2 regions of the Streptosporangium sp. NPDC023825 genome follow, and region 2 is predicted to be linked to the other one. Evidence: riboswitches for the same ligand, from Rfam matches in the RefSeq annotation. Region 2 holds a riboswitch; the other holds the start of a gene.
The links. Region 2 has a riboswitch for glycine ahead of gcvT (glycine cleavage system aminomethyltransferase GcvT). Riboswitches for the same ligand answer to the same signal wherever they lie in the genome.

Region 1 (11,403 bases), on a different contig from region 2:
GGCGTCTGGGTCGCCGAGGGGGCCTCGGTCGACGCCGACGCCGTCCTGAAGGGCCCCCTCTACGTCGGCGACTACGCCAAGATCGAGGCGGGCGCCGAGCTGCGCGAGTACACCGTGCTGGGCAGCAACGCGGTGGTCAGGGAGGGGGCCTTCCTGCACCGCGCGGTCGTCCACGACAACGTCTACGTCGGGCCCAGCGCCCACCTGCGCGGCTGCGTGATCGGCAAGAACACCGACCTGATGACCGGCGCCAGGGTCGAGGAGGGCGCCGTCGTCGGCGACGAGTGCATCATCGAGGCCGAGGCGTACATCTCCTCCGGCGTCAAGATCTACCCGTTCAAGACCATCGAGGCCGGGGCGGTGATCAACAACAGCGTCATCTGGGAGCCGCGCGCCCAGCGCAACCTGTTCGGCCCCCGGGGAGTCTCGGGGCTGGTCAACGTCGAGATCACCCCCGAGCTGTGCGTACGGCTGGCCAGCGCCTACGCCACCACCCTGAAGAAGGGCGCCTCGGTCATCACCTCCCGCGACTCCTCCCGCGCCGCGCGGGCGCTGAAGCGGGCCGTGATCAGCGCCCTGAACGCCAGCGCGATCAACGTGCTCGACCTGGAGGCGTCCCCGCTCCCGGTGGCCCGCTTCCACACCGCCAGGGAGAACGCCGTCGGCGGCATCGCGCTGCGCACCACCCCCGGAGACCCGCAGAGCGTCGACATCGTCTTCATGGACGAGCACGGCGCGGATCTTTCCCCGGCGGCCCAGCGCAAGCTGGACCGGGTCTTCTCCCGGCAGGAGTTCCGCCGCGCCTTCCCCGGGGAGATCGCCGAGCTGAGCTTCCCCGCCCGGGCGGTGGAGGACTACACGCACGAGCTGCTGCGCCTGGTCGACATCAGCGGGGTGCGCGACGCCGACATGAAGGTCGTGGTCGACTGCGCCGGAGGCACCTCCTCGCTGGTGCTGCCCAGCCTGCTGGGCCGCGTCGGGGTGGACGTGCTGACCGTCAACAACCGGCTGGACGACGCCTCGCCCACCGAGACCCTCGCCGAGCGCCGCCGCGACCTGCAGCGCCTGTCGGAGCTCGTCAGCTCCTCCAGGGCGGCCTTCGGGGTGCGCTTCGACCCGGTGGGGGAGCGGGTCGCGCTGGTGGACGAGATGGGCCAGCTGATCAGCGAGGAGCGCGCCCTGCTGGTGGTGCTCGACCTGGTCGCCGCCGAGCGGCGCGGCGGCAGGGTGGCGCTGCCGGTCACCACCACCCGGGTGGCCGAGCAGGTCTGCAGGTTCCACGGCGTCCAGGCCGAGTGGACCTCCACCGCGATCGACGCGCTCACCGCCGCCGCCAGGGGGCCGGAGATGATCTTCGCGGCCGACGGGCGAGGCGGTTTCATCGTGCCCGAGTTCGGCCCCACGGTGGACGGCCTGGCGGTGTTCCTGCGCCTGCTGGGCCTGGTCGCCAGGACCCGGCTCTCGCTCAGCCAGATCGACGCCAGGATCCCCGAGGCCAAGCTGCTGCGCCGGACCGTGCCGACCCCGTGGGCGGCCAAGGGCGCGGTGATGCGCTCGGTCATCGAGGCCGCCGAGCACTACCGCATCGACACCACGGACGGGGTGCGGGTCGTCGCCGAGGACGGCAGCTGGACCCTGGTGCTGCCCGACCCGGCGGAGGCGGTCACCCACCTGTGGGCCGAGGGGTTCGACGTCGACTCCGCGCAGACCCTGATCGAGCACTGGGCGAGGGTGGTGGAGGAGGCCGCGGGCGGCTGACGGGACCCGGCCCCGGCCGTCGCGCCGCAGGCGCGGGAAGGCGCCCTGACGGGGGCCGCGGGCCGAGCGGTTGCCACAAAGACAGCGCGGCGCCATGGACCGGGGACAGTGCCCCACTGTAACTTTGTCACCGACCGTACCCGCGGTTCAGCGTCAACCTTGACCTTCGCGCCTCATCACTGTATGTTGCGGCATTCGCAGTCCGAGAAAACACTTGAGAAGCGAAGAAGCGAGGCGCGCATCACTGAGCACCGTTGCCGCGTCTTCGCGGTAGGAGGCCGAGCCGATCGATGCCGAGCGTCTACTGCACGCAGTGCGGTCATGCCAATCCTGAGGATGCCCGTTTCTGTTCACGATGCGGGTCGCCGCTTACCAAAGCCGAGACCCCCGGAGACAGCACATCGACGATCTCCCTCTCCGGGATCGAGGCCTACGAGGCGGAGACAGGTGAGACGCTTCTCGCCGAGCGGCAGGCCGTCGAGCAGTTGCCCCCGGGCACCGCGCTGCTGGTCGCGATGCGCGGCCCCAACGCCGGCAGCCGGTTCCTGCTCGACAGCGACCTCACCACCGTGGGCCGTCACCCCGAGAGCGACATCTTCCTCGACGACATCACGGTCTCGCGCCGCCACGTGGAGTTCTACCGGCGCGGCGGCGGGGTCTTCACCGTCCGCGACGTCGGCAGCCTGAACGGCACGTACGTGAACCGCGAGCGCATCGAGGAGGTCCCGCTGTACGGCGGGGACGAGGTGCAGATCGGCAAGTTCCGCCTGGTCTTCCTCACCCGCGGCGCCGCTGGAGGATGATGAGCTCGCAGGCCGCTCGTGCGCACATGAGCATCGGGGAGGTGCTCGCTCTGCTGCAGGGCGAGTTCCCCGACGTCAGCATCTCCAAGATTCGTTTCCTGGAGGGCGAGGGGCTGATCGAGCCGGAGCGCAGTCCCTCCGGCTACCGCAAGTTCACCTACGCCGACGTCGAGCGGCTGCGTTACATCCTCAGCGAGCAGCGTGACCGCTACCTGCCGCTGCGCGTCATCAAGGATCATCTGGAGGCGGCCGACCGCGAGGAGCGTCCGGCCGCCAAGCCGCGCGCGGTCCCCGGCGACGCGCCCCCCGAGCTCCGGCTCACCCGCGAGGAGCTGCTCGCCGCCGCCGAGCTCGACGAGGAGACCCTCGCCGAGCTGGAGGACTACGGCCTGCTGGCCGCCGTGGCCCGCTACTACGACGCCGAGGCGCTGGCCGTGGCCCGCAGCGTCGGAGCCCTGGCCGCCTTCGGCCTGCGGGCCCGCCATCTGCGAGCCGTCAAGGCCGCCGCGGAGCGCGAGGCCGGTCTGGTGGAGCAGGCCGTCGCCCCGCTCCTGCGCCGCCGCAGGCCCGGGGCCATCGACCAGGCCGACGAGACGGCCAGGGAGATCTCCGGCCTGCTGCTGGAATTGCACGCCTCTCTGCTGCGTTCCGGCGTTCGTGGGGCCCTGGGCCGGTGAGAACCTGACCAGGCACTCGTACCCCCACGAGTGTTACGTTGAACAAACCGGTCGGAATCCAGCGAAGACGGAGCAGCCCGTGTTGCAGATGGAGGTCGTGGGCGTTCGAGTTGAGATGCCCTCCAACCAGCCGATCGTCTTGCTGAAAGAGACGCATGGGGAGCGTTACCTACCTATCTGGATCGGCATGACGGAGGCCACGGCGATCGCCATGGCCCAGGCCGAGGAACCACCACCCCGGCCGCTCACGCATGACCTGTTCCGCGACGTGCTCGAAGGACTCGGCGTCCGGCTGAGCACGGTCAACATCGTCGCCCTGCGCGACGGCATCTTCTTCGCCGATCTCGTGTTCTCCAACGGGGTCGAGGTGAGCGCGCGCCCCTCGGACTCGATCGCCTTGGCACTTCGCACCGGCGCACGTATCTTCGCGAGTGAGGACGTGGTCCGGGAGGCAGGGGTGATCATCCCGGACGACCAGGAGGACGAGGTGGAGAAGTTCAGGGAGTTCCTTGACACGATCACGCCCGAGGACTTCGGCCGCGCGGGGTAGGAATTTCGGTGCATTTACGCTTCACGACGCGCCGGGTGGGGTCGTTGACTGGACTTGGCCCCAGTCCTACGGTGCAAGTGAAACCCGCGGTCGTGCGTAAACCCCCAGATCAGGCCGTGGGATGAGAGAAAGCCGGAGGTCCGCGTGGCGGTCAGCAGCGGCGAGGGTAGAAACGCCGATCAGGATGACCCGGAACGGCGCCAGTCGGCACGTCAGCGCGCGGGTGAAGAGGGTCTGCTGTTCGACGGGCAACCGGTGAAGGTGCCCGCCGACATCGGTTACCGGGGCCCCACGGCCTGTTCCGCGGCCGGCATCACCTACCGGCAACTCGACTACTGGGCGCGCACCGGCCTGGTCGAGCCCACCGTGCGAGCCGCCCACGGCTCCGGCTCCCAGCGGCTGTACGGCTTTCGCGACATCCTGGTCCTCAAGGTCGTCAAGCGCCTCCTCGACACCGGCGTCTCCCTCCAGCAGATCCGCATCGCCGTGCAGCACCTGCGCGACCGGGGCGTCAACGACCTGGCCGGGATCACCCTGATGAGCGACGGGGTGAGCGTCTACGAGTGCACCTCGCCCGACGAGGTCATCGACCTCCTCCAGGGCGGTCAGGGAGTCTTCGGCATAGCTCTGGGACGGGTGTGGCAGGAGGTGGAGGGCTCCCTCGCGGATCTGCCCGGCGAACGCGCGGAGTCGAGCGAGGGCCCTTTAGGAGATCATCAGGCCGATGAGCTGGCCCGCCGTCGCAGAGCACGACGAACCGGGTAAACTCGGACCTGCCACTGACCCTGTGCGGGAGAGACCCCGACCAGGATCGGGGCGCCGAAGGAGCAACCTCCCCGGAATCTCTCAGGCACCCGGTACCGCACGGACGAGGCAACTCTGGAAAGCAGGCGCGCTCGCCAGGCGCGACTCACCGACGGTGCAAGCCTCCCGACAAGGGGCAGGTGAAGCTCTCAGGTCACGACCCGCACGACGGTCGTGATGACAGAGGGGGAGACCAGGCATACGCCCGCGCCCAGCGCCGGTCTCCACCCCGTCCCGGGAGGCTTCACCAATGACCGACCTGTCATCGCTCAGCGAACTCGGCTCCCCCGCGTTCGCGACCCGCCACATAGGGCCGGACGACGCCGGCCAGACCCGCATGCTGGAGGCGGTCGGATTCGCCTCCGTCTCCGACCTGGTCGCGGTGGCCGTGCCCGAGGCGATCCGCTCCTCGGAGCGGCTGAGCCTGCCCCCGGCGGCAGGGGAGTCCGAGACCCTCGCCGAGCTCCGGGCCCTCGCCGGGCGCAACACCGTGCTCACCTCGATGATCGGCCTGGGGTACCACGACACGATCACCCCGGGCGTCATCCGCCGTAACCTCCTGGAGAACCCGGGCTGGTACACCGCGTACACGCCCTACCAGCCGGAGATCTCCCAGGGCCGCCTGGAAGCCCTGATCAACTTCCAGACCGTCGTCTCCGACCTCACCGCCCTCGACGTCGCCGGGGCCTCCCTGCTGGACGAGGCCACCGCCGCCGCCGAGGCGATGACCCTGGCCCGCCGCGCGGGCCGCAGCCCCTCGAAGGTGTTCGTGGTGGACGCCGACGCGCTGCCGCAGACCAAGGCGGTGCTGCGCACCCGCGCCGAGCCGCTCGGCATCGAGCTGGTCGAGAGCGACTTCACCGAGGAGCTTCCCGAGTGCTTCGGGGTGCTCGTGCAGTATCCCGGCGCCAGCGGCAGGGTCCGCGACTTCCGCGCCATCGCCGACGCCGCCCACGCGCGCGGCGCCCAGGTGGTCGCCGCCGCCGACCTGCTGGCCCTCACCCTCCTGGCCGCGCCCGGCGAGCTCGGCGCCGACATCGCGGTCGGCTCCTCCCAGCGCTTCGGCGTCCCCCTCGGCTTCGGCGGCCCGCACGCCGCCTACATGGCGGTCCGTGACGGCCTGCAGCGCCAGCTGCCGGGCCGCCTGGTGGGCGTCTCCCAGGACGCCGACCAGCGCCCCGCGTACCGGCTCGCGCTCCAGACCCGCGAGCAGCACATCCGCCGCGAGAAGGCCACCAGCAACATCTGCACCGCGCAGGTGCTGCTCGCCGTGATCGCCGGCATGTACGCCGTCTACCACGGTCCCGAGGGCCTGCGCAGGATCGGCCGTCGCACCCACCGGCACGCCGTCGTGCTGGCCGAGGGCCTGCGCCAGGGCGGCGTCGAGGTCGTGCACGACACCTTCTTCGACACCGTGCTCGCCAGGGTTCCCGGCCGCGCCGAGGCGGTCGTCGCCGCGGCCCGCGACAACGGGGTCAACCTGCGCCTGGTCGACGCCGACCACGTGGGCGTCACCTGCGACGAGAGGACCGAGCCCCTCCACCTGGAGCAGGTCCTGGCCGCCTTCGGGATCGGCGGCGCCGTGCTGGCCGACCTGGACGCCGCCGCGCACGACGCGCTGCCCGCCTCGCTGGCGCGCGTCAGCGACTACCTGACCCACCCGGTCTTCCACAGCCACCGCTCCGAGACGGCGATGCTGCGCTACCTGCGCAGGCTCCAGGACAAGGACATCGCGCTCGACCGGTCGATGATCCCGCTGGGCTCCTGCACCATGAAGCTCAACGCGACCACCGAGATGGAGCCGATCACCTGGCCGGAGTTCGCCGGGCTGCACCCCTACGCGCCCGAGGACCAGGCCGCGGGTTACGTCGAGCTGATCGGGCAGCTGGAGCGCTGGCTGGCCGAGGTCACCGGCTACGACGCCGTGTCGCTCCAGCCGAACGCCGGCTCCCAGGGCGAGTTCGCCGGGCTCCTGGCGATCCGCGCCTACCACACCGCGCGCGGCGACGCGGGCCGCGACGTCTGCCTGATCCCCTCCTCCGCGCACGGCACCAACGCCGCGAGCGCCGTGATGGCGGGCATGCGGGTGGCCGTGGTCGCCTGCGACGACCAGGGCAACGTGGACGTCGACGACCTCGTCGCGAAGATCGACAAGCACCGCGAGCAGCTCGCCGCGATCATGGTGACCTACCCGTCCACGCACGGCGTGTACGAGGAGACGATCGTCCGGATCTGCGAGCTGGTGCACGAGGCCGGCGGGCAGGTCTACGTCGACGGCGCCAACCTCAACGCGCTGGTCGGCCTGGCCAGGCCCGGCGAGTTCGGGGCGGACGTCTCCCACCTGAACCTGCACAAGACCTTCTGCATCCCGCACGGCGGCGGCGGCCCCGGCGTCGGCCCGGTCGCGGTCCGCGCCCACCTGGCCGACTACCTGCCCGGCCACCCGCTGCGCGAGGGCACCGCGGTGGGCCCGGTCTCGGCGGCCCCGTACGGCTCCGCGGGCATCCTGCCCATCTCCTGGGCCTACATCCGGATGATGGGCGCCGACGGCCTGAAGGCGGCCACCGAGCAGGCCATCCTGTCGGCCAACTACCTGGCCCGCAGGCTCAGCCCCCACTACCCGGTCCTGTACACCGGCCGCGGCGGCCTCGTCGCCCACGAGTGCATCGTGGACCTGCGCCAGATCACCAAGGAGACCGGGGTGACGGTCGACGACGTGGCCAAGCGCCTCATCGACTACGGCTTCCACGCCCCGACCATGTCCTTCCCGGTGGCCGGCACGCTGATGATCGAGCCGACCGAGAGCGAGGACCTGGCCGAGCTCGACCGGTTCTGCGAGGCGATGATCGCGATCCGCGAGGAGATCGCGAAGGTCGCCTCCGGGGCGTACGACAAGACCGACAACCCGCTGCGCAACGCCCCGCACACGGCCGACAGCCTCGTCGCCGACGAGTGGGGCCACCCCTACAGCCGCACCGAGGCGGCCTACCCGCTGCCGTCGGTGCGCGAGGGCAAGTACTGGTCGCCGGTCCGCCGCATCGACCAGGCCTACGGCGACCGCAACCTGGTCTGCTCCTGCCCTCCCCTGGAGGCGTACGAGGACTGATCGCCGCCGGGTCCCGCCGGGACCGCAAGCCCGCGCGACCCTCGATATTCGCGGGGAATGCGACAGGACGGAGGGCGCCCCGAGTCGTTAGGCTCGGGGCGTCTCCGTATCCGGAAGGATCCTGCATGCCTGAGGTGGACACCCGTCCCTTGGACACCGCGCGAAGACTGGCCGAGGCGGGCGACCTCGACGGCGCCGCCGCGATCTTCGCCGAGCTGGTCGCCGATCCCGACGAGCCCGACCGGGCCCAGGCGGCGGTGGGTCTCGCGGTGGTGCTGGAGGAGAGCGGGGACGTGGCGGGCTCCCGCACGGCCGCGCGCACCGCGCTGGCGACCGGGCATCCGGAGTTCGCCGCCCAGGCCGCCTGCCTGCTCGCGGGGAGCTTCGAGCGGGAGGGCCTGGCCGACCAGGCCCGTGCCGCCTGGCAGGCCGCGCTGGGCGTCGGCCATCCCGCCTACGTCCCGCTGGCGCACATGGCCCTCGCCAGGCTCGCCACGGGCGAGGAGGAGGCCGAGAGGTCGCTGCGTGACGCGCTGGCCACCGCCGACCCGGAGATCGCTCCTCGTGCCGCCCAGCGGCTGGCGGAGGCACTCCTGGAGGAGGGCGAGCCGGGGGAGGCCGCCCAGGTGCTCCTGGAGGCGCTCGCCGTGCCCGACGCGGCCGAGGTGCCGAGGCTGCGGGTGATGCTCGGCATCGCTCACCTGGAGCTGGCATGCGCGGAGTTCTCCGCCGCGATCGAGGAGGGCGGCGACGTCGAGACCGGCGCGCTGGCCATCGAGCTCCTGGCCCGCACGCTCCCGCTCAGGGGGCGCGACGAGGACGCCGAGCGCGTGTGGCGCTACGGCCTGGACAGCGCGGACGAGGATCTCGCCGGTGAGGTCCGCCTCCGCCTCGACCGGGATCTCTGAGCCTTCCGGGCCTCGACCGGGATCGCTGAACCTCTCGGCCGGGACCTCTGAGCCCGGGGCGCGCGGCGCGCCGGTTCCGTGCGAGAGCGCGGTGCTCGTCGGGCCCGTGGGAGACCTTGCACGGGCACCGGCCTTCCCGGCGGTCCGGCCGCGCGGATTCCGGGCCGCCCGAGACGGCCCGAGGCGGGGAGCCAGGGCGGGAAGCCGGAAAGGAGGGGCCGGGCGGGACCCCGGCGGGTGTCAGTCGCGCTCCCGCCAGCGGCTCAGGGCGTGGGCGAAGTTGATCGCCACGATCCCGCCCCAGGCCAGCAGCAGCCCGGCGGTGCCGGAGGTCTGCGCCGCGACGGCGGTCAGCGGGATCCCGATGCCCATCGAACCGAGGGCGATCGGGATCGAGCCGTTCGAGCTCTTGCGCGACTTGGCCGACTTGGCCTTCGGCGCCCCGGCGGCGTGCATCTCGGCGCGCACCCGGTGGGCGATGGTCGCGTCGAGGCGTGACACGAACGACTCGATGAGGGCGGCCTCGTACTCGGGGCCGAGGTCGCGCCGGGCCTCGACGGTGGCATGCATGTCCTGGCGGATATCTTGATAGTCCTGCACGCTTCGATTGTTCCTTCAAGCCGGCCGCCGGGCATCAGTCAATAGGAGGAGATCCGTGTCCACCTCCGAGTCCACCCCTCCCGCCGGCGCGTCCACGCCGGGATCCGGGTTCCCCGCGCACGCGGTCCCGCCCATGGAGATCACGACCCCGCACGGCCCTGCGCTGGTGGAGATCGACGAGGTGGCCGCCCCGCGTTTCCTGCTGGTGCTCACCCACGGCTCGGCCGGGGGAGTGGACGCCCCCGACCTGCTGGCCGTGCGGGACGCCGCGCTGGCGATCGGCGCGACGGTCGCGCGGGTGCTCCAGCCGTTCCGGATGCGCGGAGCCCGCGCGCCGGGGTCGGCGGTCAAGCAGGACGAGGCGTGGGAGACGCTGGTGACCGCGCTGCGCGGGCGCTACCCGGGGCTGCCGCTGGCGCAGGGCGGGCGGAGCAACGGGGCCAGGGTCGCGTGCCGTACGGCCGACCGGGTCGGGGCCGTCGCGGTCGTCGCGCTGGCGTTCCCGCTGCACCCGCCGGGGAGGCCGGAGCGGTCACGCGCCGGGGAGCTGCGCGCGGCGGGTGTGGACGTGCTGGTGGTGAACGGAGACCGTGACCCGTTCGGCGTGCCCGAGGCGGCGGACGCCGCGCGCCTGGTGGTGCTGCCGGGAGAGGGTCACGACCTCGGGAGGAATCCCGCCAGGGTGGGCGAGGTGGCCGCCGAGTGGCTCGACACGAGGATGCGGCCGGGCTCGGTGGACCCGCTCAGCGTGACCGGCCGGGTGTGACGGGCCTCAGACGACGCCGGCCAGTGGCCGGTGCGGCTCGATGACGGCACCGTCGGGAAGAAGCTCGCCGGTGTCGTCGAACAGCACCACACCGTTGCAGAGCAGGCTCCAGCCCTGCTCGGGGTGGGCCGCCATGGTGCGGGCGGCTTCGCGGTCCAGCGCGTCGGCGGACGGACAGGACGGCTCGTGCGGGCACATCGGCGTGCCTCCGGATCTCTCGTGTCGGCTCGCCCGGGTCACACCGGGCACGGGTGGGCATCGGACATCCGGCGGCACCGTCACCGATGGGTCTCCGTTCCCACGTATGACGGGGACGAGCATCTGAATGTTGATATATGGCCATGCGGTCCCTAACAGAACGGGAGCCGCACATCAAGCAGATCAAGTGTGCGATCGATCGCACCTTGGCGACATAGCCCGTTAGGACTGTTTGAGAACTGGTAAGGGGTCAGTCCGTCAGGGCTTTATCAGGGGATGTGACCTATAACACAGCATGCCTCATATAAGGATATTCGACCAAGTGCGACACGCCGCCGAGCAGGTAAACGATCGGTTACAAGTTGCTGACGTGCGCCGACGCGGGTTTCCAAACCCCTGACCGTCCCCTGCCGGGTCCGATGCGCTCACCGGGCGCCCAGGCCGGCCAGGAGCGCGTCCAGCCCGTGCTCGAAGTCGGTGTCCGCCTCCGGGCTGCCGCCTCCCCTGGACGGGGGACGCCAGGGCTCGTCCTCGTCGCCCGAGGGCTCGGCCCAGCCCGACTGCTGCACCTCCACCGCCACCGCGCCGAAGACGTAGGCCCGAAGGGCCCGTACCGCGCCCGCGGCGTCGGCCAGTCCCGCGTCGGCCAGCTGGTCGGTCTGCTCCCTGATGGCGATCGCCGCCCTGCCCCTCGGCGGCTTGGTCAGGGCCAGGGCCAGCACCCCGGGATGCTCCCTCAGCGCGGCCCGGCTCGCCCTGCACCAGGCCCTCGCGCTGTCCTGCCAGCTCTCGCCGGGCTCGGCGTGGACGGTGGTGACGTGCTCGGCCAGCGCGTCCATCAGGGCGTCCTTGCCGCGCGGCAGGTGGTGGTAGATGGCCATCGCCTCCACCTGGAGCGCGTCGCCCAGCCGCCGCATCGTCAGGCGCCGGAGCCCCTGGCCGTCGGCGATGTGGAGGGCGGCGTCGATGATGCGTTCCCTGGAGAGCGGGACGGGCGGTCGCTTGGCAGGCATGAAAGGCATCCTGCCACCGCTCACCTTACTGCGTAAAGGACGGCGCGCCGGGCAGGACCGATGTTCCTCGGCGTCGCCGTACGGCGAGGTGGCCGGTGGCACCGTACGGCGAGGCGGCCGGTGGCGCCGTACGGTGAGAGGGCCGGTGGCGCCGCACGGTGAGAGGGTCGGCGGTGCGGACCGTTCCGCGGGAGGCCCGGTCCCTGAGTGTGTGGGGCGG
Region 2 (11,403 bases):
GGCTCCGACGTGACCGCCTCGCCGCGCCAGATCCTGCGCCGGCAGCTCGCCAGGCTGGACGAGCGGGGCTGGGGCGCCTTCGTCGGGACCGAGCTGGAGTTCGTCGTCTTCGACGACACCTACGAGGACGCCTGGCGCCGCGGCTACCGCGACCTGACGCCCGCCAACCTCTACAACGTCGACTACTCCCTCCTCGGCACCGCCCGGGTCGAGCCGCTGCTGCGCAGGATCAGGCTCGGCATGGAGGGCGCGGGCATGTACGTCGAGTCGGCCAAGGGCGAGTGCAACCTGGGCCAGCACGAGATCGCCTTCCGCTTCGGCGAGGCCCTGTCCAGCTGCGACAACCACTCGATCTACAAGAACGGCGCCAAGGAGATCGCCTCCCAGGAGGGCATGGCGATCACCTTCATGGCCAAGCCGAACCAGCGCGAGGGCAACTCCTGCCACATCCACATCTCGCTGCGGGACGCGGACGGGGAGCCGGTCATGGCCGGTTCCGGGCCGCACGGCCTGTCGGCGGCAGGAGAGCACTTCATCGCCGGCCAGATCGCCCTGATGCGCGAGCTGACCCTGCTGTACGCGCCGAACGTCAACTCCTACAAGCGGTACGTGCCGGGCAGCTTCGCCCCCACCGCGGTCAAGTGGGGCGTGGACAACAGGACGTGCGCGCTGCGCCTGGTCGGCCACGGCCCCTCGCTGCGGATCGAGAACCGGGTGCCCGGCGGCGACGTCAACCCCTACCTGGCGGTCTCGGGGCTGATCGCGGCCGGGCTGCACGGCATCGAGAACGAGCTGCCGCTTGAGGACGCGTTCACGGGGAACGCCTACTCGTCGGGCGCGGAGACCGTGCCGAGCACGCTGCGGGACGCGCTGGAACTCTGGGAGGGCTCCGCGTTCGCGACGGCCGCCTTCGGTGGGGACGTCGTGGCGCACTACGCGAACAACGCCCGGGTCGAGCTGGCCGCCTTCGACGCGGCGGTGACCGACTGGGAGCTTTTCCGGGGATTCGAACGGATGTGAACATGAAGATCATCAACCCGGCGACGGAAGAGGTCGTCGCCGAGGTCGAGATGGCGGACGCCGCCGAGACCGACCGGGCCGTGGAGCGTGCCGGGCGGGCCTTCGCGACCTGGCGGAACGTCGGCCCGGGAGACCGGGCCCGGCTGCTGCGCCGTTTCGCCTCGCTGGTGCGCGAGCACGCCGAGGAACTGGCCCTGCTGGAGGTCGCCAACTCCGGGCACACGATCGGCAACGCCCGCTGGGAGGCGGGCAACGTCGCCGACGTGCTCGACTTCTACGCGGGGGCGCCCGAGCGCAACCACGGCCTGCAGATCCCGGTGCCCGGCGGGCTGGACGTCACCTTCAGGGAGCCGCTGGGCGTCGTCGGCGTGATCGTGCCGTGGAACTTCCCGATGGTCATCATGACCTGGGGGCTGGCGCCGGCGCTGGCCGCGGGCAACACCGTGATCGTCAAGCCCGCCGAGTGGACGCCGCTCACCGCGCTGCGGGTGGCCGAGCTGGCCCTGGCCGCCGGCCTGCCCGAGGGGGTGTTCCAGGTCCTGCCCGGGGCCGGGGAGGTGGCGGGCGCCCGGCTGGTCGAGCACCCCGGCGTGGCGAAGATCGTGTTCACCGGTTCGACCGAGGTGGGCAAGGAGATCGCCGCCACCTGCGCCGGGCAGGTCAAGCGGCTCACCCTGGAGCTGGGCGGCAAGAGCGCCAACGTGGTCTTCGCCGACGCCGACCTGGGCAGGGCGGCGGCGACCGCGCCGTACGCGGTGTTCGACAACTCGGGCCAGGACTGCTGCGCGCGCTCGCGGATCCTGGTCGAGCGCTCGGTCCACGACGAGTTCCTGGCCCGGTTCGGGGAGGCGGTGCTGGGTGTCAGGGTCGGCGACCCCCGTGACGAGGCCACCGAGATGGGCCCGCTGATCAGCGCCGAGCACCGGGACCGGGTCGCCTCCTTCGTCACCGGACCGCCCCACCTTCAGGGCGCGTGCCCGCCGGGGCCGGGGTTCTGGTTCCCCCCGACGGTCCTGACGCCCGCTTCGGCGGATGACCGGGCGTTCACCGAGGAGATCTTCGGCCCCGTGGTGTCGGTGGTGCCGTTCGACGACGAGGCGGACGCCGTGCGGATCGCCAACGACACCCCGTACGGTCTGAGCGGGTCGATCTGGACCCGAGACGTCGGCCGGGCGCTGCGGGTGGCCAGGGCGGTCGAGGCGGGCAACCTCAGCGTCAACTCCCATTCGAGCGTCCGTTACTGGACCCCGTTCGGCGGTTTCAAGCAGTCGGGCCTCGGCCGCGAGCTGGGCCCCGATGCCCTGTCAGCGTTCACCGAGATCAAGAACGTCTTCATTTCCGAGGAGTAGTAGCGATGCTGCGTTTGCAGGACCGGGTCGCCGTCATCACCGGCGCCGGAAGCGGGATCGGCCTGGCCACCGCGCGCCGGTTCGCCGAGGAGGGCGCCCGCGTCGTGTGCGTGGACCTGGACGAGACGACCGGTTCCAAGGTCGCCGACGAGGTCGGCGGGCTGTTCGTGCGGGCCGACGTGACCAGCGAGGACGACGTCGCCCGCGCGTTCCAGGCCGCGTTCGACACCTACGGCAGCGTGGACGTCGCGTTCAACAACGCGGGCATCTCGCCGCCGGACGACGACTCGATCCTGGAGACCGGCATCGACGCCTGGCGCCGGGTCCAGGAGGTCAACCTCACCTCGGTCTACCTGTGCTGCAAGCACGCCATCCCGTACATGCGGCGGCAGGGCAAGGGGTCGATCATCAACACGGCGTCGTTCGTGGCCGTGATGGGGTCGGCGACCAGCCAGATCTCCTACACCGCGTCCAAGGGCGGGGTGCTGGCCATGTCGCGCGAGCTGGGCGTGCAGTTCGCCCGGGAGGGCATCCGGGTGAACGCCCTGTGCCCGGGGCCGGTGAACACGCCGCTGCTGCAGGAGCTGTTCGCCAAGGACCCCGAGCGGGCGCAGCGCCGCCTGGTGCACATCCCGGTAGGCCGGTTCGCCGAGGCGTCGGAGATCGCCGCCGCGGTGGCGTTCCTCGCCTCGGACGACGCCAGCTTCATCACCGGCTCGGAGTTCCTCGTGGACGGCGGCATCTCCGGCGCGTACGTCACCCCGTTCTGACATCCGTCACCGGCGTCCCGGCACGCCTCACGCCGTACGTCACCCCGTTCTGACACCCGTCACCGGCGTCCCGGCACACCCGTGCTGCCCCGCGGCGTGAGCCGGGCCGTCTCGGTCTGGACGCCGGTGACGTGCTCGCCGGCGATCAGCGCCAGCAGGCTCCGCGCGGCCTGGGCCCCGGAGTGGGGGATGTCCCGGCCCAGAGCGGTCAGGGCCGGTCGCACCACCTGGGAGAGGGGCGAGTCGTCCCAGGCCACGAGGGACAGGTCCGCGGGCACCTCCAGCCGCATCTCCTGCGCGACCGAAAGCCCGGCGACGGCCATGATGTCGTTGTCGTAGACGATCGCCGTCGGCCGGTTCGCGCCGCTGACCAGCCGCCGCGTGGCCCGCGCGCCCTCCTCGCCGGTGTAGTCCGTGTGCACGACGGTGTGACCGGCCAGGCCGAGCCCGTCGCACGCGGCGGTGAAGGCCCGGTCACGCAGGACGGTGTGCACCAGCGCGGGCAGCCCGGCGACCCTGGCGATCCGGCGGTGGCCGAGGGCGGCGAGATACTCCACCGTCTCCCGCATGGCCGCGCCGTCGTCGGACCAGACGGCGGCGAGCGAGCCCGCCTCCGACGGATGGCCGATCACCACGGCCGGCAGGTCCAGCTCCCCGATCTCGGGGATGCGCGGGTCGTCGAAGTGCAGATCGACCAGGATGACGCCGTCGACGCGGCCCTCCCCCCACCACCTGCGGTAGACCTCCGCCTCCTGCGCGTGGCCGGTCACCGTCTGCAGGAGCAGGGCGTAGGAGCGGGCCGACAGCTCGCTCTCGATGCCGCTGATCAGCTCCATGAAGAACGGTTCCATCCCCAGGACCCGCGCCGGGCGGCACACGGTCAGGCCGACGGCGCGGGCCCGTGCCCCGTTGAGCGCGCGCGCCGCGCTGTTGGGCTGCCAGCCGATCTCCCTGGCGATGGCCTTGATGGTGTTCCTTCTCGCCTCCGACACGCCCGGCCGGTCGTTCAGCGCGTAGGAGACCGCGACCTTGGACACCCCCGCGCGACGAGCGATGTCGGCGATCGTCGGTCGCTTCACGAGACCCCCACCTGAACCGGTTATTCGACGTGTTTCCGCTGCGCACCCTACTATGCCCGTCTCGATCTCCGACGCTCCCCCCGGCGGCCCGTGACCCGCGGTGATCACTGGATCACGGCGGAACGCCCGCACACGGGGCGACAGCGGCAGCGGTGAGGCCGCCGCGTCCTCGGCGGCGGATTCGCTTAACCACTTAACCCCCGCCGCCCGCCGCGGTCCCGCCCGCTCCCCGGCGGCACCCGGCGGCACCCCGCCGCCACCGGACCCGTCGGGGCCGGTAACGTGCGGGAGGGCGCCGGGATGGGCACACGGTGCCGGGACCTCGGTGCAAGCGCGGCGAAACAGGAGATCATGTCCCGTCCCGTCATCGGCATCACCTGCTACGTCGAACCCGCGCGCTTCACCGTCTGGGAGACGACCACCGCGCTCCTGCCGTACGACTACGTCGACCACGTGGCCCGCGCGGGCGGGCAGCCGGTGATCCTGCCCCCGGCGGGCGACCCCGCGACCCTGGCAGGACGCCTGGACGGGCTGATCCTGGCCGGAGGCGGGGACGTCGGCCCGGAGCGGTACGGGCAGGAGCCGCACGAGCGGACCGGCCACGTCCGGCCGTTCCGCGACGACGCGGAGCTGGGGCTGGTCCGGGCGGCGCTGGAGCGGGGCCTGCCCTTCCTGGGCGTCTGCCGGGGCATGCAGGTCCTGAACGTCTCGCTGGGCGGCACCCTGCACCAGCACCTGCCCGACGTGGTCGGCCACCCGGGGCACGCCCCGGCTCCCGGCCGTTACGGCAGGATGCCGGTGTGGCTCGCCCCCGGCAGCCGGACCTCGAAGATCTTCGGGACCGAGACCGTGGACGTGGCCCACTACCACCACCAGGCCCTCGACCGGCTCGCCGCGGGCCTGAGCGTGACCGCCCACGCCGAGGACGGCACGATCGAGGCCGTGGAGGTGGACGACCACCCCTTCGCCGTCGCCGTCCAGTGGCACCCCGAGACCGACGACGAGTCGGCCCTGTTCGAGGCGCTGGTACGCCACGCCACCCCCTGACCGGCGCGGATCGGGGCGGCGCGGGGATTTCGCCCGGCCTGTTCGGGGCGGCGAGGGGATTTCGCTCGGCCGGTTCGGGCGGTTAGGCTGGCCGCTGACACCGATGAATCCCGTGCGGGAGAGCGTCCTGACACCCAGGCCAGGACCCCTGAAGGAGCAAGCCCTCCCCGCGAACCTCTCAAGGCAAAGGACCGTGCGGGTAGGTGCCCTCTGGAAAGCAGGTCCCACGGCCTCGCCGAAGGTGAAAGTCCGGTAAAACCCGGATGAAACTCTCAGGCACCGACGACAGAGGGGGAGGATGCTCTCATCTGTCCCTTGTCTGAGGTGCGCACATGTCCCGACCTACGCCGCTGCGCGGCGTGCACGAGTCCCTCGGCGCGACGCTGACCGACTTCGCGGGCTGGCTGATGCCGCTCCGCTACGGCAGCGAGTCGGCCGAGCACAACGCGGTCCGCCAGGCGGCCGGCCTGTTCGACCTCTCCCACATGGGCGAGATCTTCGTGACCGGGCCGCAGGCCGCCGAGGCCCTCGACCACGCGCTGGTCGGCCACCTGTCCGCGCTGGAGCCCGGCCGCGCCCGCTACACGATGATCGTCGACGCCGAGGGCGGCGTGCTGGACGACCTGATCGTCTACCGGCTCGCCCCCGCCGAGTTCATGGTCGTCGCCAACGCCTCCAACTACCCGCGGGTGGCCGCCGAGCTGACCGGCCGCGCCAAGGGCTTCGACGCCGCGGTGGACGACCGCTCCGAGCGGTACGCGCTGGTCGCGATCCAGGGCCCGCGCTCCGCGGAGATCCTGGGCACGCTCACCGACGCCGACCTCGACGGGCTCAAGTACTACGCCGGCCTGCCCGCCGTCGTCGCGGGCCGCGAGGCCCTCATCGCCCGTACCGGATACACCGGCGAGGACGGCTTCGAGCTGTTCGTCTCGGCCGAGGACGCGGAGCCGGTCTGGGCCGCCCTCACCGAGGCGGGCGCGCCGCACGGCCTGGTCCCCGCGGGCCTGTCCGCCCGCGACACCCTCCGTCTGGAGGCCGGGATGCCGCTGTACGGCAACGAGCTGTCGGCCGACCTGACCCCGTTCGACGCCGGGCTGGGCCGTGTGGTGAGGTTTGACAAGCCGGGCGACTTCGTCGGCCGGGCCGCCCTCGAATCACGCAAGGACGTCCCGCCGTCCCGCCGCCTGGTCGGTCTGATCGCGACCGGCCGCAGGGTGCCCCGGCACGGGTATCCGGTGGTGGTCGCAGGCGACGGCACGGTCGTCGGCGAGGTCACCAGCGGGGCGCCCTCCCAGTCACTGGGCAGGCCCATCGCCATGGCCTACGTGGACAACGGCCTGTCGTCGGGACTGGCCGTGGACATCAGGGGCAGCCACGAGCCGGTCGAGGTCGTCGCACTGCCTTTCTACAGGAGGAAAAAATGAGCAGCATTCCCGAGGAACTGCACTACACCAAGGAACACGAGTGGATCTCCGGCATCGATGACGGCCTGACCCTCACCGTCGGCATCACCGCCTACGCCGCCGAGGCGCTGGGCGACGTGGTCTTCGTGCAGATCCTCCCCGAGGTCGGTTCGACGATCGCCGCCGGCGACGCGGTCGGCGAGGTCGAGTCGACCAAGTCGGTGAGCGACATCTTCGCGCCGGTCTCCGGCGAGGTCGTCGAGGTCAACCAGACCGTCGTGGACGACCCCTCGCTGGTCAACGGCGACCCCTACGGCGACGGCTGGCTGTTCCGCGTACGCCTCGAGGGCTCCGCCGACGACCTGCTGTCGCCGGAGGAGTACGCCGCGCTCACCTCGGGTGAGTCCTAAGCCTCTCCCCCCTCGCGTCACGGCCACGCGCGTCCTTGGGCGCGCGTGGCCGTCCACGCTGGAAGGATTCAGATGACGATCAGCGTCTTCGATCTCTTCAAGATCGGAATCGGCCCGTCCAGCTCGCACACCGGCGGCCCGATGGCCGCCGCCCACAAGTTCGCCCGCGGCCTCCACCAGGACGGGCTCCTGGAGAAGACCGCCCGGGTGAGCGCCGTCCTGTACGGCTCGCTGGGCCTGACCGGCAAGGGTCACGGCAGCGACAAGGCCGTGCTGCTCGGCCTGTCCGGCGAGAAGCCCGAGCTGGTCGACGTCGACACGGTCGACGAGCGGCTCGCCGCCATGCGCGAGTCCGGCACCCTCTCCCTGTACGGCTCCCGCGAGATCCCCTTCGTCATCGGCGAGGACCTCGTCTTCGAACGCAAGATCTCGCTCCCCGGCCACCCCAACGGCATGCGCTTCACCGCGCTGTCCGAGTCCGGCGAGACGATCCGCGAGAAGGTCTACTACTCGGTGGGCGGCGGCTTCGTCGTCGACGAGAACGCCACCGGCGCCGACCGGATCAAACCCGACGACACCGTCCTGCCGTACCCCTTCACCACGGCCGCGGAGCTGCTCGCCCAGTGCGCGGAGACCGGGCTGTCGATCTCCGGGCTGATGCTGGAGAACGAGCGGGCGTTCGGCCGCACCGAGGCCGAGATCCGCGCCCAGCTGCTCGTCCTGTGGCAGGTCATGAGCGAGTGCGTGCGGCGCGGCATCGGCAAGGAGGGCGTGCTGCCAGGCGGCCTGAAGGTCCGCCGCCGCGCCCACCAGCTCCACCGGCAGCTGCGCAGCGAGTCGCCGGAGAAGGACTCGCTGCAGACGATGGACTGGGTCTCGCTGTTCGCCCTCGCGGTCAACGAGGAGAACGCCGCCGGAGGCCGCATCGTCACCGCGCCCACCAACGGCGCCGCGGGCATCATCCCGGCCGTGCTCACCTACTACGACCGCTTCACCAAGGACTCCGACGACGAGGGCGTGATCCGCTTCCTGCTGACCGCGGGGGCGATCGGCGTGCTGTTCAAGGAGAACGCCTCCATCTCCGGCGCCGAGGTCGGCTGCCAGGGCGAGGTCGGCTCGGCCTGCTCGATGGCCGCCGCCGGGCTCACCGAGGTGATGGGCGGCACCCCGGAGCAGGTCGAGAACGCCGCCGAGATCGGCATCGAGCACAACCTGGGGCTGACCTGCGACCCGATCGGCGGCCTGGTGCAGATCCCGTGCATCGAGCGCAACGCGGTCGCCTCCATCAAGGCCATCGCCGCCGCCAGGATCGCGATGCGCGGCGACGGCCGCCACTTCGTCTCGCTGGACAAGGCCATCAAGACGATGCGCGACACCGGCCGCGACATGCTCGACAAGTACAAGGAGACCAGCAGGGGAGGGCTCGCGGTCAACGTCATCGAGTGCTGACCGCAATCACTACCAAATTTCGCATCACGTGCAGGACCCCCCGATCCCACGCCTATGCTGGGTGGCCATGTGCGCGGGACTCGGGAGGTCGCGGTGGTAACGGGAACGCACCCGGCAAGCCGTTCCCGTCGCTCCCAGCGCCCCGAGAGACCCTCCCGCCCCCTGCGGGTGCTCCGCTTCCTCGGGTCGCACTGGCTCTTCATCACCGCCCTGCTGGCGGGCGGCGGCCTGCGGCTGCTCGCCATGCTCGGCTACCGGCCCGCCCTGTGGTTCTGGGCCGACTCCTTCGTCTACCTGAACGCGGGGCTCGCCCCCCGCCCCCTGGAGTCCCGCCCGGCGGGCTACGCGCTGTTCCTGTGGATCCTCAAGCCGCTGTCCAGCGTTCCCGCGGTGGTCGCGGTGCAGCACCTGCTCGGGCTGGCCGTGGCCGTCTGCGTCTACCTGCTGCTGCGCAGGCTGGGCGGGCTGCCGGGGTGGGGCGCGACGCTGGCCGCGCTGCCGGTGCTGCTGGACGCCTACCAGCTCCAGCTCGAACACCTCGTCATGGCGGACCTGCTCTTCCAGTTCCTGGCGGTGCTGGCGGTCACGCTGCTGCTGTGGCGGCGGCGCCCCGCGGTGTGGGTCGCGGCACTGGCCGGAGCGCTGCTGGCCGCGGCGACCGTCACCCGCACGATCGGGCTGCCGCTGATCGCCGTGGCGCTGGTCTGCATGCTGATCCGCCGGGCCGGATGGCGGGCCGTCGTCGCCGCGACGCTGGCCGCCGCGATCGGTCTGGGCTCGTACGCGGCCTGGTTCAGGACCGAGCACGGCAGCTTCGGGCTGACCAGGGGGAACGCCTTCCTCTGGGCGCGGACGATGACCTTCGCCGACTGCGCCAGGATCCACCCGGCCGGCCCCGAGGCGGCCCTGTGCCCCGTCGAGCCGCTCGGGCAGCGCCCGGCGCCGCCGGTCTACATCTGGGACGGCGACTCGCCGCTGAACAAGGTCAAGGGCAGCTGGGCGGAGCGCGACGCGCTCGCGGGCGCCTTCGCCACCCAGGCGATCATGGCCCAGCCGTTCGACTTCCTGCGGGCGGGCCTGGACGACGCGGCCCACATCTTCGACTGGACGCGGCGCGTCTACCCGGCTCCCGGGCCGCAGAGCGCCTACGTCTTCCCCGAGTCCGTGCGGCCCTTCTCCTCGGGGGTCGCCTCGCAGGGAAAGACCGCCGAGCAGCTGACCGTCGCCTACCAGGGCTCGTCGGGGGCGCCGGTGACGGTCGAGCCGTACGCGGGCTGGCTGCGCGGCTACCAGGAGTACGGCTTCGTGCGAGGCCCGTACCTCGCGGTGATCCTGCTGGTCGGCCTGGTCGGGGTGCTGATGCGGCTGCGGCGGCTCGGCGGCGCGGTGCTGCTGCCCTGGGCGGCGGGGACCATGCTGCTGGTCCTGCCGCCCTTCATCGCGGCCTTCGACCACCGCTACGTCATCCCCGCCCTCCCGCTGGTCTGCCTCGCCGCCGGACTGGCCTTCGGGGCCAGGCACGACAGGCACGAGGAGAACGCGCCCGGGCCGACGGCCGGGGAACCGGACGGGAAACCGCCGTACGAGGACCCGGACGACGAGGACCCGTCGTACCGCACGACGGCCGAACGGCCGGTGTACGCGAGCCCCGTCGGGGAATCGGGGTACGGGCCGGGCTCGTACGACGGGCAGGCGCACCGGGGCGGCGCGTACGGAGACACCGCGTACGGTGACACGACGGAGCCGCCGGCGTACGGCACGGCGGGCGAGCGAGCCGCGTACGGCGTCACCGGCGAGCGGCCGGTGTACGGCATGACGGGCGAATGGCCGGTGCTGGGAGGGGCGGGCGAGCGACCCGCGTACGGCGCGACGGGCGAGCGGCCGGTGTCCGGAGGGTCAGCGGCGGCGGACGTGCAGGCGAACCATCACGCCGAGTTCTACCTCCCCGAGCGCCCGTCGGACCTTCCCCACCGCGTCCCTGTTCAGCCGGGCCACGAGTTTGCCGACATCGGTCGCGGGCGCGCAGCCCACCCCGATGCGCAGCCGCTCGTGCCGTATGTACCTGACGCGGACGCGGGTGAGCCCTTCGACTTCTTTAAGGGCAACCCCGAGCATGGCGGTCCCCGTCCCGGACCGCCTGCCCCACCGTCCCCATCCCAGGGCGTGTAGCAGCCACCGCACCGCCAGGAGGGCCAGCGCCACCAGCAGCAGCGCCACCAGCCAGCCCAGCCACGGATGCGCGGCCAGCCAGCCGGGGAACCCCTTGCGCACGAGCCTGGCTCCGGGCGAGTGGCCGGGGATGTCACCGCGTCCCCGCAGGAAGGCGTAGAGCCCCGCGCACACCAGCACCGTCCCGGTGACGGCCAGACCGATCCGGTTGCCCAGGTAGGGCCTCATCACGCCTTCTTCCTGCGCAACCGTACGACGACGTCACCCGCGCACATCGCGCCCAGCCCGGACAGCCGGTCACCCACCGCCGCGCCCACCCGGCGCAGCACGGGCCCGGTCCGTTCGGCGTCGGTGAACACGGTGACCTCGACGACCCGCGACGTGAGCCGGACCCGGGCGCCGTTCACCTCGTCCACCGCCTCGGCGGCCTCCCGGAGCGTGCGGCGGAGCCCGGACCTGGTGATGCCGATCACCATGTGCGGGTCCCCCGACTCCAGCGGCACCAGCCGGGTCCGGCCCGGCAGCGCGGCGAGCGCGAGCATCACCAGGCCCGCCGCCATGGCGAGCGTCGACGCGGCGAACGTGGCCGGATCCGACCAGTTCCACGCGCCGGCCCCGTTGACGAGCCGCCGGTAGGGCACCCTCGCGACCGGCGACTCCATGAGCAGGCCCACCGTCACCGAGGCCGAGACCACCAGTACGGCGGA

Region 1: it holds a riboswitch for glycine, as region 2 does, so the genes downstream of both, gcvP (aminomethyl-transferring glycine dehydrogenase) here and gcvT (glycine cleavage system aminomethyltransferase GcvT) in region 2, are expected to answer to the same signal.

Annotation. Positions count from the first base shown of each region.
Region 1 is NZ_JBFAAE010000070.1:31,853-43,255, forward strand. It holds gene AB0G15_RS37420 (mannose-1-phosphate guanyltransferase) at 1-1,758, shown strand, start outside; gene AB0G15_RS37425 (FHA domain-containing protein) at 2,049-2,561, shown strand; gene AB0G15_RS37430 (MerR family transcriptional regulator) at 2,561-3,238, shown strand; gene AB0G15_RS37435 (bifunctional nuclease family protein) at 3,318-3,788, shown strand; gene AB0G15_RS37440 (MerR family transcriptional regulator) at 4,023-4,553, shown strand; glycine riboswitch at 4,569-4,661, shown strand; gene gcvP (aminomethyl-transferring glycine dehydrogenase) at 4,843-7,698, shown strand; gene AB0G15_RS37450 (hypothetical protein) at 7,824-8,606, shown strand; gene AB0G15_RS37455 (hypothetical protein) at 8,847-9,206, opposite strand; gene AB0G15_RS37460 (alpha/beta family hydrolase) at 9,340-9,972, shown strand; gene AB0G15_RS37465 (DUF5999 family protein) at 9,979-10,170, opposite strand; gene AB0G15_RS37470 (TetR/AcrR family transcriptional regulator C-terminal domain-containing protein) at 10,596-11,183, opposite strand.
Region 2 is NZ_JBFAAE010000018.1:109,369-120,771, forward strand. It holds gene AB0G15_RS18385 (glutamine synthetase family protein) at 1-1,020, shown strand, start outside; gene AB0G15_RS18390 (aldehyde dehydrogenase family protein) at 1,023-2,369, shown strand; gene AB0G15_RS18395 (3-oxoacyl-ACP reductase) at 2,375-3,139, shown strand; gene AB0G15_RS18400 (LacI family DNA-binding transcriptional regulator) at 3,199-4,218, opposite strand; gene AB0G15_RS18405 (gamma-glutamyl-gamma-aminobutyrate hydrolase family protein) at 4,570-5,265, shown strand; glycine riboswitch at 5,371-5,469, shown strand; glycine riboswitch at 5,470-5,564, shown strand; gene gcvT (glycine cleavage system aminomethyltransferase GcvT) at 5,598-6,689, shown strand; gene gcvH (glycine cleavage system protein GcvH) at 6,686-7,078, shown strand; gene AB0G15_RS18420 (L-serine ammonia-lyase) at 7,151-8,527, shown strand; gene AB0G15_RS18425 (hypothetical protein) at 8,621-10,696, shown strand; gene AB0G15_RS18430 (DUF6286 domain-containing protein) at 10,924-11,403, opposite strand, start outside.